DNA from 2 places in the Pseudoalteromonas undina genome. Region 1 is predicted to be linked to the other one. Evidence: predicted binding sites of a transcription regulator. Region 1 holds the regulator's gene; the other holds the start of a gene.
What was found. The regulator FliA, encoded in region 1, starts transcription of late flagellar genes. The targets are predictions, from matches to a motif close to CTAAAGNTNNNNNNNNNNNNGCCGATA.
Positions count from the first base shown of each region.

Region 2: PUND_RS08190 (VC2046/SO_2500 family protein) is a predicted target of FliA. The motif match lies at 2,505-2,531, and genes of this name have one in related genera.

Region 1 is NZ_AHCF03000003.1:548,399-554,401, forward strand. Features, by position in the region: gene flhF (flagellar biosynthesis GTPase FlhF) at 1-1,137, shown strand, start outside; gene PUND_RS06165 (MinD/ParA family ATP-binding protein) at 1,130-1,990, shown strand; gene PUND_RS06170 (RNA polymerase sigma factor FliA) at 2,017-2,727, shown strand; gene cheY (chemotaxis response regulator CheY) at 2,768-3,151, shown strand; gene PUND_RS06180 (protein phosphatase CheZ) at 3,168-3,935, shown strand; gene PUND_RS06185 (chemotaxis protein CheA) at 3,950-6,003, shown strand, end outside.
Region 2 is NZ_AHCF03000003.1:962,942-968,944, forward strand. Features, by position in the region: gene PUND_RS08170 (PAS domain S-box protein) at 1-1,267, opposite strand, end outside; gene PUND_RS08175 (M48 family metallopeptidase) at 1,511-2,203, shown strand; tRNA gene PUND_RS08180 (tRNA-Tyr) at 2,235-2,319, opposite strand; tRNA gene PUND_RS08185 (tRNA-Tyr) at 2,369-2,453, opposite strand; gene PUND_RS08190 (VC2046/SO_2500 family protein) at 2,566-3,093, shown strand; gene PUND_RS08195 (DUF6172 family protein) at 3,285-3,587, shown strand; gene PUND_RS08200 (YchJ family protein) at 3,655-4,131, opposite strand; gene PUND_RS08205 (SulA-like leucine-rich domain-containing protein) at 4,171-4,605, opposite strand; gene PUND_RS08210 (tetratricopeptide repeat protein) at 4,930-5,391, opposite strand; gene PUND_RS08215 (NCS2 family permease) at 5,510-6,003, shown strand, end outside.

The DNA of each region.
Region 1 (6,003 bases):
CAATCAGGCATTGATACCTCTGGTCATTATCAAGAACAAGAATCTGTGCAATCTCGACCTAAAAATATGTTTGAGCGTGAATCAAGCGCATCTGCACGTCCTCGTACTCAAGCTGATAGCTTGGGTTTTGATGATTTAGACAGTGGTTTTGACGATTTAGACTCACCGAGTGCACCTCGTCAGCAAACGATGCAAAACGAGTCGAGTGATATAAGTACTATGCGCGAAGAAATGAACGCAATTCGTCAATTACTAGAACATCAAGTGTCAGGTTTAATGCAACAAGATATGGCACGTCGCGATCCAACCCGTGCATGCATGATTGACCGTTTAGTGGGTATGGGGATAGATAAAGAGGTTGCTGAGCAAATGGCATGCTTTGTACCCGACGATGTATCTCGCCAACAAGGTTGGAAAGCCTTATTGAATATGGTTGAAGATCAAATGCAAACCACTAACAACGAAATTCTTCGCCAAGGTGGTGTTTATGCACTAGTAGGCCCAACAGGGGTAGGTAAAACCACCACAGTTGCAAAATTAGCTGCATTAGGTGCGCAAAAATATGGTGCTGATAAAGTTGCACTTATTACTACTGATACCTACCGTATTGGTGCGTATGAGCAGCTAGCAACCTATGGTCGAATTATTGGCTGTGGCGTTAAACAAGTCAAAGATGCAAATGAATTAGCAGAAGTTTTATACCATTTACGAAATAAACGTCTAGTCTTAATTGATACAGCAGGAATGAGTCAACGTGATTTACGCTTAACCGAGCAGTTAAACACCTTGATGCGTAATCAGCGTGTTGATATACGTAGTTATTTAGTATTAAGTGCGACGGCGCAAATTAATGTATTACAAGAAACAGTAAGGCACTTTAAAAAAGTACAGCTAAGCGGATGTATTTTTACTAAACTTGATGAGTCATTGAGTTTAGGTGAGATTATTAGTATTGCGATTCAAAATCGTCTCCCAATAGGGTATCTTACTAACGGTCAGCGAGTACCAGAAGATATTAGAGTGGCAAATGCCGAAAAACTAGTAAAAAAAGCTGAGCAATTGTATTTAAAAAGAATAAAAGCACAACAATCACGACACCAATCAGTGGCGTCGAGCACAGTAGAGATGTATGATTAACACAGTTTTAGATCAAGCAAGCGGCCTTCGCAAAATGAGCAAGAATAATAATAACGGCGTAAAAGTTATCGCTGTCACCGGCGGCAAAGGTGGAGTGGGTAAAACGAACGTATCCCTTAACACGGCAATCGCGTTAGGCCAACAAGGCAAACGTGTGCTTGTACTAGATGCTGATTTAGGATTAGCGAATTGTGATGTGATGCTTGGACTGCGCGTTGAGCGTAATTTATCTCATGTTTTATCGGGCGAATGTGAACTTGATGATATTTTAGTCGAAGGTCCCGCAGGCATAAAAATAGTGCCTGCAACATCGGGTTCGCAAAGTATGGTTGAGTTATCACCCTCAGAGCACGCTGGACTTATTCGTGCATTTAGTGAACTTAACACCGACTTTGATATTTTAATTGTTGATACCGCTGCGGGTATTTCCGATATGGTGCTGAGTTTTTCTCGCGCAGCGCAAGATGTGGTTGTGGTGGTATGTGATGAGCCTACATCAATTACCGATGCTTATGCTTTAATTAAAGTACTTAGCCGTGAGCACGGCGTTTATAAATTTAAAATTGTTGCCAATATGGTGCGTAGTTTACGCGAAGGGCAGGAATTGTTTGCAAAACTTTCAAAGGTTACCGACCGATTTTTAGATATATCAATGGAGTTGGTTGCAACGGTTCCATATGATGAAAATATGCGCAAATCAACGCGCCGCCAAAAAGTAATTGTTGAGGTTTTTCCTGGGTCGCCTGCTGCAATTGCTTTTAAAACACTGGCTACAAAAATTGCTAAGTGGCCAACACCTAGTCAAGCCTCGGGTCATTTAGAGTTTTTCATTGAGAAACTAGTTAGTAACTAACAATGACAATACCGGTGAATAGAGCTATGGGATATCAGTCAACACAAAATTTAAATATGATTGTTGAAAAGCATGCCTCATTAGTCAAAAAAGTGGCGTGCCATTTAATTGCTCGTTTACCGGCCAGTGTGCAGCTAGATGATTTAATTCAATCGGGTATGATTGGTTTAATTGAAGCTTCAAAAAACTTTGATGCAAGCAAAGGCGCAAGCTTTGAAACCTTTGCCGGTATTCGTATTCGTGGTGCGATGATAGACGAAATGCGCCGAGGCGATTGGGTTCCACGTTCAGTTCACAGAAAAAGCCGTTTGGTTGCAGAAACTATTGTTGCGCTTGAGAACAGTTTAAACCGTGAACCTAAAGATAGTGAAGTTGCTGAAAAACTTGAAATTTCGCTAAATGAGTACCATCATATTTTAAACGATGTAAATGTAAGCAAAGTGTTAGGTATTGAAGACCTTGGTATAGATGACGATGTGATTACACCTCATGGCCAAGATTTAGCACTAGACAAACCGTTCAATAATGTTAAAAATGAACGGTTTAATGAGTCTTTACTCAGTGCAATAAAGTCGTTACCGGAAAAAGATGCAATGGTGCTTTCTTTGTACTATAACGATGAGATGAATTTAAAAGAAATTGGGCATATACTCGATGTAAGTGAATCGCGTGTAAGTCAGATACATGGTCAGGCGATGATTAAGCTTAAAGCAAAAATCAATGACTGGATAAACTAGAAGTAAGTAAATAAAGGTTCAGGCCTCACTGGAGGATGTTTTGGATAAAAACATTAAAATTCTTGTTGTTGATGATTTCTCAACAATGAGACGTATTATTAAAAACCTGTTGCGCGATTTAGGTTTTACCAATGTTCAAGAAGCAGATGACGGGTCAACTGCTTTGCCTATGTTGCAAAATCAAGCGTTTGATTTTGTTGTAACAGATTGGAATATGCCAGGCATGCAAGGTATTGATCTTTTAAGGGCAATTCGAGCTGATGAAAAATTAAAGCATATTCCTGTTTTAATGGTTACAGCAGAAGCTAAAAAAGAACAAATAATTGCTGCGGCCCAAGCAGGTGTTAATGGTTATATTGTTAAACCATTCACTGCAGGTACATTGAAAACTAAATTAGAAAAAGTGTTCGAACGCTTAGGTTAATGAGAGGGAGAGGCTTATGTCAGCACCTGCTGCGCCTCAGATTACTTTAGAACAAGCTCGCCAGTTAGTTGTTTTTTTAGAAAATGGTGAGCAAGATAAAGCGAATCAGTTAATTTTAGAAACAGCTTCACAAGAGCAATCACAGTTATTTGCTGAGGTGGGTAAGTTGACGCGTCAACTGCACGAAGCTTTAAAAAGTTTCGAGTTAGACACGCGTTTAACAGACATTACCACTGATGCCATCCCTGACGCAAAAAAACGCCTTAACTATGTCATGGAAATGACAGAAAACGCAGCCAATAAGACAATGGATGCGGTTGAAGCAAGCTTACCATTAGCACAAGAAATCGCTGACGAAATAGCTGATATCAAGCCAACGTGGGATCGTTTAATGAACCGCGAAATAGAGCTTGGTGAGTTTAAATCACTTTGCCATAGTATTGATAAGTTTATGAGCAGTTCTCATCACAAAACCGATGAGTTACAAATGCTGATGACTAATGTGCTGATGGCTCAAGACTATCAAGATTTAACCGGTCAGGTTATTCGCCGTGTTATTGAACTTGTCCGTGAAGTTGAAGAAAGTTTAATTCACCTGTTAACTGCATTTGCAGCGCAAGGTGGTGAGGTTGAACCAACTGAACAACCAGAAAAAATAGAAGATCCCATTGTTGCACAAACACTAGCAGGTCCCGAAGGGCCTATTATTGATAAAGAAACGCGTAATGATGTTGTATCTGATCAAGATGAAGTTGATGATCTATTATCAAGTTTGGGCTTCTAATAGGAGAGTACTGCATGAGCTTTGAAGTCGATGAAGATATTTTACAAGACTTTTTAGTAGAGGCCGGAGAAATCCTTGAGCTTTTATCTGAACAGTTAGTAGAACTGGAAAACAACCCAGATGATACTGAGCTACTAAACGCAATATTTCGCGGTTTCCACACTGTAAAGGGTGGCGCTGGCTTTTTGGCTATGACAGAGCTTGTTGATGCATGTCATGGTGCTGAAAATGTGTTTGATTTACTGCGCCAAGGTGTAAGAACAGTTAACTCTGAATTAATGGATGTGATTTTACAAGCACTGGACACCATTAATGAAATGTTTGCCACGATTAAAAATCGTGACCAGCCAGAGCCTGCTGATCCAGAATTACTTGCAGTACTTCACAAACTTGGGCAGCCACCGACAGCAGAAGAGCTTGCCGGCGATTCTGTGGTTGAAGATATAGCTCCTGTGGAAACTCCATCGGTAGAGCCTGAACCAGTTGCAGAGCAACCGAGCAACGATGCTGAAGAAGACCCGTTTGCTTTTGATGAATTATTTAGCGGCCCAGATAGCAGTAGCTCAGACTCTCAGATTGATGAAATAACCGAAGACGAATTCGAAAGCCTACTTGATGAACTTCATGGAAAAGGGCAAGCCCCACAAGAAAAACAATCATCATCAAGTGGCAATGATGTCAGTGGTGATATAACTGACGATGAATTTGACAGCTTATTGGATGAACTTCATGGTGTAGGCAGCTTTGGCGAAGTGAGCCAAGCAACCGCAAGTACACCACAACAAACACCATCAGCTCCTGTGGCTCCACCAAGTAACGAGCAAAGCTCGGGCGATGATGAAATAAGTGACGACGAGTTTGAAGCCTTACTTGATGAACTTCATGGTAAAGGTGCACCTAAGTCGATAGAAACACCGGCTCCTGTAAGTAAACCTGAACCAGTGGCAGCTAAAAAGCCAGAACCAGTTGCTGCAGCTAAGCCACAGCCTAAACCAGAGCCAGCTAAGCCGGCTCCTGCGGCACAAGCAGCTAAAGCTGCGCCGCCCAAAAAAGCAGCGCCTCCACCGGCAGAAACAACTGTACGTGTTGATACCAAACGCCTAGACCAAATAATGAACATGGTGGGCGAGTTAGTACTTGTGCGAAATCGCTTAGTAAGTTTGGCGACTAACTCTGATAGCGAGGCTATGGGTAAAGCTATTTCCAACTTAGATGTTGTGACTGCTGATATCCAAGGTGCAGTAATGCAAACACGAATGCAGCCGATTAAAAAAGTATTTGGCCGTTTTCCTCGTGTTGTACGTGACTTAGCACGAACACTTAAAAAAGATATTAATTTATTACTTGTCGGTGAAGACACCGATTTAGATAAAAATTTAGTGGAAGCATTGGCCGATCCATTGGTGCATTTGGTTCGCAACTCGGTCGACCATGGTATTGAAATGCCCGATATTCGTGAAGCAGCGGGTAAACCTAGAACAGGTACGGTGACTTTATCAGCTTCGCAACAGGGTGATCATATTCTACTTACCATCCAAGATGATGGTGCCGGTATGGATGCTGAAAAGCTTAAAAAGATTGCGATTAGTAAAGGGGTGCTTGATCACGACCAAGCGAGTCGTCTTTCTGATACTGAAGCTTATAACCTTATTTTTGCACCTGGGTTTTCAACCAAAGAAGAAATCTCAGATATTTCTGGCCGTGGTGTTGGTATGGATGTGGTTAAAACAAAAATCACTCAGCTCAATGGCTCGGTTAACATAAAATCAGAAATGGGCGTAGGGACTACTTTAGAAATCAAAGTTCCACTAACACTTGCGATATTGCCTACCTTAATGGTGGTGGTGGGAGAGCAAACCTTTGCCTTGCCGCTAGCGGGTGTAAGTGAAATATTCCACTTAGATTTAACAAAAACTAATGTGGTTGATGGCCAGCTAACGATTATTGTTCGTAAAAAGTCGATTCCATTATTCTACCTTGAACATTGGCTTATAAAAGGCGCTGATAGAGGTCAGCGAAAAGCACAAGGGCATGTCGTTATTGTGCAAATAGGGACTCAAAAAGTAGG
Region 2 (6,003 bases), 410 kb from region 1:
AGTGTTCATCTAACAAGCAGCGAAATACAACACCGGGCATATTGTTCATCAAGGTACGATATTGTCGCTCTTTTTCAATTAAGCTTTGTTGTAATGCTTTTTGCTCAGTTAAATCGGTAATAAAGCCAACAAATAGTGTTTCAGTTTGCAATTGCTTTACTTCACCAATCCCTAGTCGAATTGGAAATTGATGACCATTTTTATGTTTTGCCCACACATCACGATTAACGCCAATTACACGCTTTACTTCATGGTTTGTGGTGTTTTTTAAAAAAGCATCGTGTTGATTAGCAATATCATCAGCCATCAATATTTTTACATTTAGGCCAATGACCTCATTATCTTTCCAGCCAAAAATCGTTTCTGCGGCCTTATTAAAGCTTAAAATGGTACCTTTAATATTGATAGTGACGATGCCATCAATAGCAGTTGATAAAATAGCATCAAGGCGAGACTCTTCAGCAGATTTTTTACCTAACAGCATTCTGTAGCGGATCATACCATTGATGATCACAACCACCGCTGTTAATAAAAGCGTGGCGAACGAAACACTAATAGCAATAAAGGTTAGATGTGATTGATTTGTTTGCTCGTTAATTATCGGAGTGGTTGCAATAAATCGCGCAGCGGCCATGCCCATATAATGCATGCCAGCCACGGCAAGCCCCAGAATAAGCGCACAAATAATACGATTATGCACCGGCGTTAATTTTTTAAAGTGTGCAGGTAAATGAAAACGTACATAGAGGCTGATGAAAGAGAGCAGCACTGCTACAACAATTGAAGCGCTAAACCACATTGGATCATAACGAAGTAATGGACTTAATTGCATTGCAGCCATACCACTGTAATGCATGGTGCCAACACCCGCGCCAAATAAAAGTGAGCTTAGAATTAAATTGATAATACGAGGGTGGGTGCTATATGTTTTCAAATAAGAAAAAGCAATGGTACACGCCAGTAAAGCCGGTATAAACGACACAAAAGTGAGTGTGGGATCGTATTCAATTGTAGTGCACAAAGAAAATGCGAGCATAGCAATAAAATGCATACTCCATACCCCCCCAGCAAGCACTAAAGCTGCAGTTACATTGGCCAGCTTACGATAAGACTTAAAGTGAGTATTATTTGCTAAATCGATAACGTGAAGGGAAAAGTAGGCTGCAAAAATTGCGGTGAGTATAGATAGTGTCACTAAACTTGGGTCGTATACACCATTAATAACCAGACTTGGATCTGGTTGGTTTATAAAAAAATTAGATAGCATCAATCATTCACATAATAACTCTTAAACCCAGTCTAATATAAACGCAACAATAATCACAAGGTATTGAGCTCTAAGTTACAACAGCAACGTAAGTGTTTTAAGCTCTAAACTTACTATTCATTGAGAATTACTACATGCATTGGTATTAAAATGGCATTTAGTAGGGATTATTTATAGATCAGCCGTTATGGTACAAGGTAAAATAAAGCCCAGTGTTTAATTATAAATAGGCAGCATTTATTGTTGGATTACACTTTAAAGCGAAGTAAACGAAGAAAAACAGTAGCGATTAAAGTCGCACAACGAGAACTTACGGTGTATGCGCCCCATTTTGTAACGAAAACACAAATTAATGAATGGCTGTTGAGTAAACAGGGCTGGATTGATGCTCAGTTACATAAGCAACAAATTCAAGCCGATACAAGGCAGTTTCCACTCAAAACCCATAGCATTAAATTATTTAATGAAGCTGTAAATGTGCAATTTGAAAATGCAGCACGCACTCAATGGCAGCAGCACAATGAAAGCCAAACGCTGTTACTGAGTATTTCTTCACGTGTGAAGCATCGAACGCAAATGTATCAAGGTTTGCTAGAGCAGTTTTTGCATGAGAAGTTAGAAAGTTATATTGAAATGCGAGTTAACGACTATTGTCAGCTGATGGGTGAAAAGCTACCGAGTAATATTCGTATTCAATTGTATAAGCGTCGCTGGGGCAGTTGTAACCGCAGGCGTGAACTGACCTTCAACTTGCACTTGGCAAGCGCACCTACATGGATAATTGACTACGTGATTGTGCATGAGTTAGCGCATTTAAAGTATTTAAATCACAGTGCACAATTTTGGCATCGTGTAGGATTATTTTATTCAGAACACAAAAAAGCAAGTGCTTGGTTAAATAAGCATGGCATGAGTTTACAATGGGTTTTTGAATAATTAGGACATAAAACGAGGTAGTAAAGAGAAGTGGTGGAGGGAGCTGGATTCGAACCAGCGAAGGCTGAGCCGTCAGATTTACAGTCTGATCCCTTTGGCCGCTCGGGAACCCCTCCACACTAATTTTTATTGCATTTGGCCCCACTTAACTTAGCCTAAGAAAAGTGGTGGAGGGAGCTGGATTCGAACCAGCGAAGGCTGAGCCGTCAGATTTACAGTCTGATCCCTTTGGCCGCTCGGGAACCCCTCCAATGCAACGCGGCAGATAATAGCAAACTTCTTATTTAAGTAAAGAAAAAAGCTAAAGAAAATTCAAATTTAGCCGATAAATACTTATTAATTAGTTAAATAGGCTAAAGTCTATGCAGATTGGTGATTTGTTAATCACGGAGAGCCAGTTAAAAACGAGGCTTAATGAAAGTGTGCACGATAACCGCCGAGGCGAGTTTGCACTTTTATTAGCAATGCTCTCTCATGACGCGCTTGATTTTAGTGAGTTTCACTTACCTAAAAGTGATGCAAGTGGTTACCAAGCTGATGAAGAGACCTTGCGAAAGCAATTTGGTGCGGGCCCAAAGCAGCCATTAGCGCCAGATACCTTTAATATGTTAATTGGCAAAAATAACACGGAACTTTTAGCAAAAATGGGAAGCGCTATAGGGATGAGTGATATAAAGTTAACTCAGTGCTTAAAGCCTGAACCGTTAAATATTCGAGATGATAAAAATCATATTCCGCTTAACGTGATTGATAATTGTGAACTGGCGGTACGTCGGCGAATTAAAAACAGTGATATGCCGCTCTCAAATATGCAAATGGATGCCGCAGCATTTTATGATGATTTACAAAATGAAGCCCTCCACCAGCCATTACATTTGTTTAGTGCCTAATTAAATGCTGTTTTTTAAGCGCCATTAGATTGTAATAAACTGTGTTTATATTAGTGGTTTTGTAGGTGCTTTATTTTAATAACCGATTTAATATAAAAAAAGCATCCAAAATTTAAATGCAATTGCTATAATGGCGCAAATGGTATGACATTAAATGCCATTATCATTAAACCAAGGTAATTAGGAACGTAATGAAGAAAACATTCACGCTGAATCATGAGAAAATCAAATACCCTCGTATGGTTGATGCTGCAAAGCATGAAGTGAAAAAATATTTGAAAAGAGAACGTAATAAAACTTTACCTGTTGATGCCGACTACTGGGCATTTGATTGTAAGTTTGGTAACACGGCTGAAGAGGCCCAAGTGGTTCACGTTGCTGAAATTAACAATCACATCAGTGAAATTGAAAAGCAAGGTTTAACCTCTTTCTACTTAGAGATTTTAGCAAGACCTGCACAGCGTCAAGACTTCGATGAAGATGATGACGAATAAAACGCTAAGTTGCGTTTAGTGTAGTTTTTGAAAATGGGCCAAGTGGCCCATTTTTTGTGGTTGTTACTTATACACTATGACACTTTTTATACTTTTTATTACTGCCGCAAGGACAAGTATCATTGCGTTTCACTTTGATATCAGCAACCGGTGTGATCTCACCATCAAGGTATCGCCACTGTTCATCTTCTTTAATAAACTTTGAATGCTCAGCCAGCTCACAATACAAGTCTTGATAAAAGTAATGGGCTTTAAACTTTACAAACCCTGTTTCATCATTATAACCAGAATCTAATACGGTTAAGTTTATAAAGCGGCAACTAGTTGCAAAGTCCTTAATTTCTGATAGTGAGTTTTCAGCTTGCTTTTCTTTTGCGTAACTTTCACGAACAAAAGCCGCGTTTTTAACCGCATATGCACTGTAGCGAGCACGCATAAGTTGCTCAGGTGTTTGTGGCTGTTTGGTTTTTAAATGAAAAGGTTCACAGCAATCAGCATAAAGTTGCTGACTGCCACAAAAACATAGTAGGGCGTTAGAGGTCATAATAAATGTACTGTGTATTAAAACGCTAGTTTACCAAGCTTATTGCGTTAGTGAAATCTCAGCTTGAGCGCTTTTTTTGCTAAAGCAATACAGCTTAGTGCGTGTATGGCTCAGGTTTAATGATAACTGTGATAGTTGCTGATTATTTATTATGTCGGTCCAGGTGATCACCGCTGCAAAATTTCCATTGTGAAGTGCAGAACTTAAAACATACTCTATATTAACTAAATGTTTTTGGCGTATAACTAATAATTTACTGGTATCAATTGAACATGAATCAAGTAACGCTTTACTAGGTACATGGTCTGGCGCAATTAAAAGTGTCCATGCATTTAAGCTATTGTATTGGTGTAATACTTTTAATAATTCAAAGGTCGCTGAAATCTCATCTTCAATTTGTACAACGTTAACACAATCAGATTGGTCATCTTGTTGGTAGCTCTTAACTGTTCTTACGGTAATAGGCTGTAACATAATCGTCTCACTCACTGGGTTTTTATACAGTACATGTATACAGTAGTTTATACAGTTGTTTGGTGCAAGTGTTTTTTGCTATTTTTTTGTACAGTTATTCAGCTGAGCACGATAATGAAACTATTTAAAAATAAATAGTTCATATATAACAATAGATTATAATTTTTGGGGATGAATACTTTTGACGGTAGCTTTTGAATCTATAACTAAATAAATCTTGAAATGCATGAGGTATACAGTAGTTTAAAAAATTAAGCGTTGTTGCATTTAACTTATAAAACGCTTAATTAATTTACAGATAGAATGAGTTACTAGGTAGTAAAACTATTTTTCGTGACTTATAGGGATCAAATGTGAAAATTGTAACTGATGAATTTGTTCATATAAGCTGGCGGCATAACACTGGGCGTCTTTAAGTCGTTTGGTACTAATGTGTTTGCGTATATCGCTCATTGCCTCTATTGCTGGCTCATATCCTTGGCTACTAGCTAAGCTGAGCCACGCAGCCCCATGAAATACACTTTGTGGCACACCTTGGCCTTTAATGAAAAATAGCCCTAAGTAAAACTGTGCACGATAGTTTCCTGCCATTGCTGCTAAACGCATCCATTTTGCGGCTAAGGCGCCTTGTTCATTTTTAAGGTAATAAAGAGCTTTATTTAATGTGTCTTGATCGGTGTTTTTAGAGCTCGCAGGGGGATTTGCATCGCTTGGTTGCGTTACAAAAGAAAGAATGTTGTCTAATTGTTGCTCTAAGTCTTGGCCACTTGGTGTCGTTTTGATCATGCTACTTCGTTTGTTATTTTAATCACTTAGCTAGTTTAGTATATAGCAAGGTAAAATGTCCTGTAAAAAGTTATTTTTATGCTAAAATCTCGCCACTTTTTACAACCACAAGTTTATTATGCTCGAAGCCTTATTCAAAATCCGTGCAAATGATTCTTCGGTTCGCCGTGAATGTATTGCCGGTATGACTACATTTATTACGATGGTTTATATCGTATTCGTTAACCCAGCTATGCTTGCAGAAGCAGGCATGGACCAAGGTGCTGCCTTTGTTGCAACCTGTATTGCCGCTGCAATAGGGTGTTTTATTATGGGGTTGTGGGCCAATTATCCATTGGCATTGGCACCGGGTATGGGATTAAATGCATTTTTTACCTATGGCGTGGTGCTAGGTATGGGCTATAGCTGGCAAGCAGCGCTGGGCGCGGTGTTTATGTCAGGGTGTATATTTTTAATATTAAGCTTATTTAAGGTGCGAGAGTGGATTATTAATGCAATCCCCCTGGTGCTCAAACAAGCAATAGCAACCGGTATTGGTGCATTCTTGGCACTTATTGCGCTGAAAAGTGCTGGTATTATTGTATCAAGCCCAGCAACACTTGTGCAGCTAGG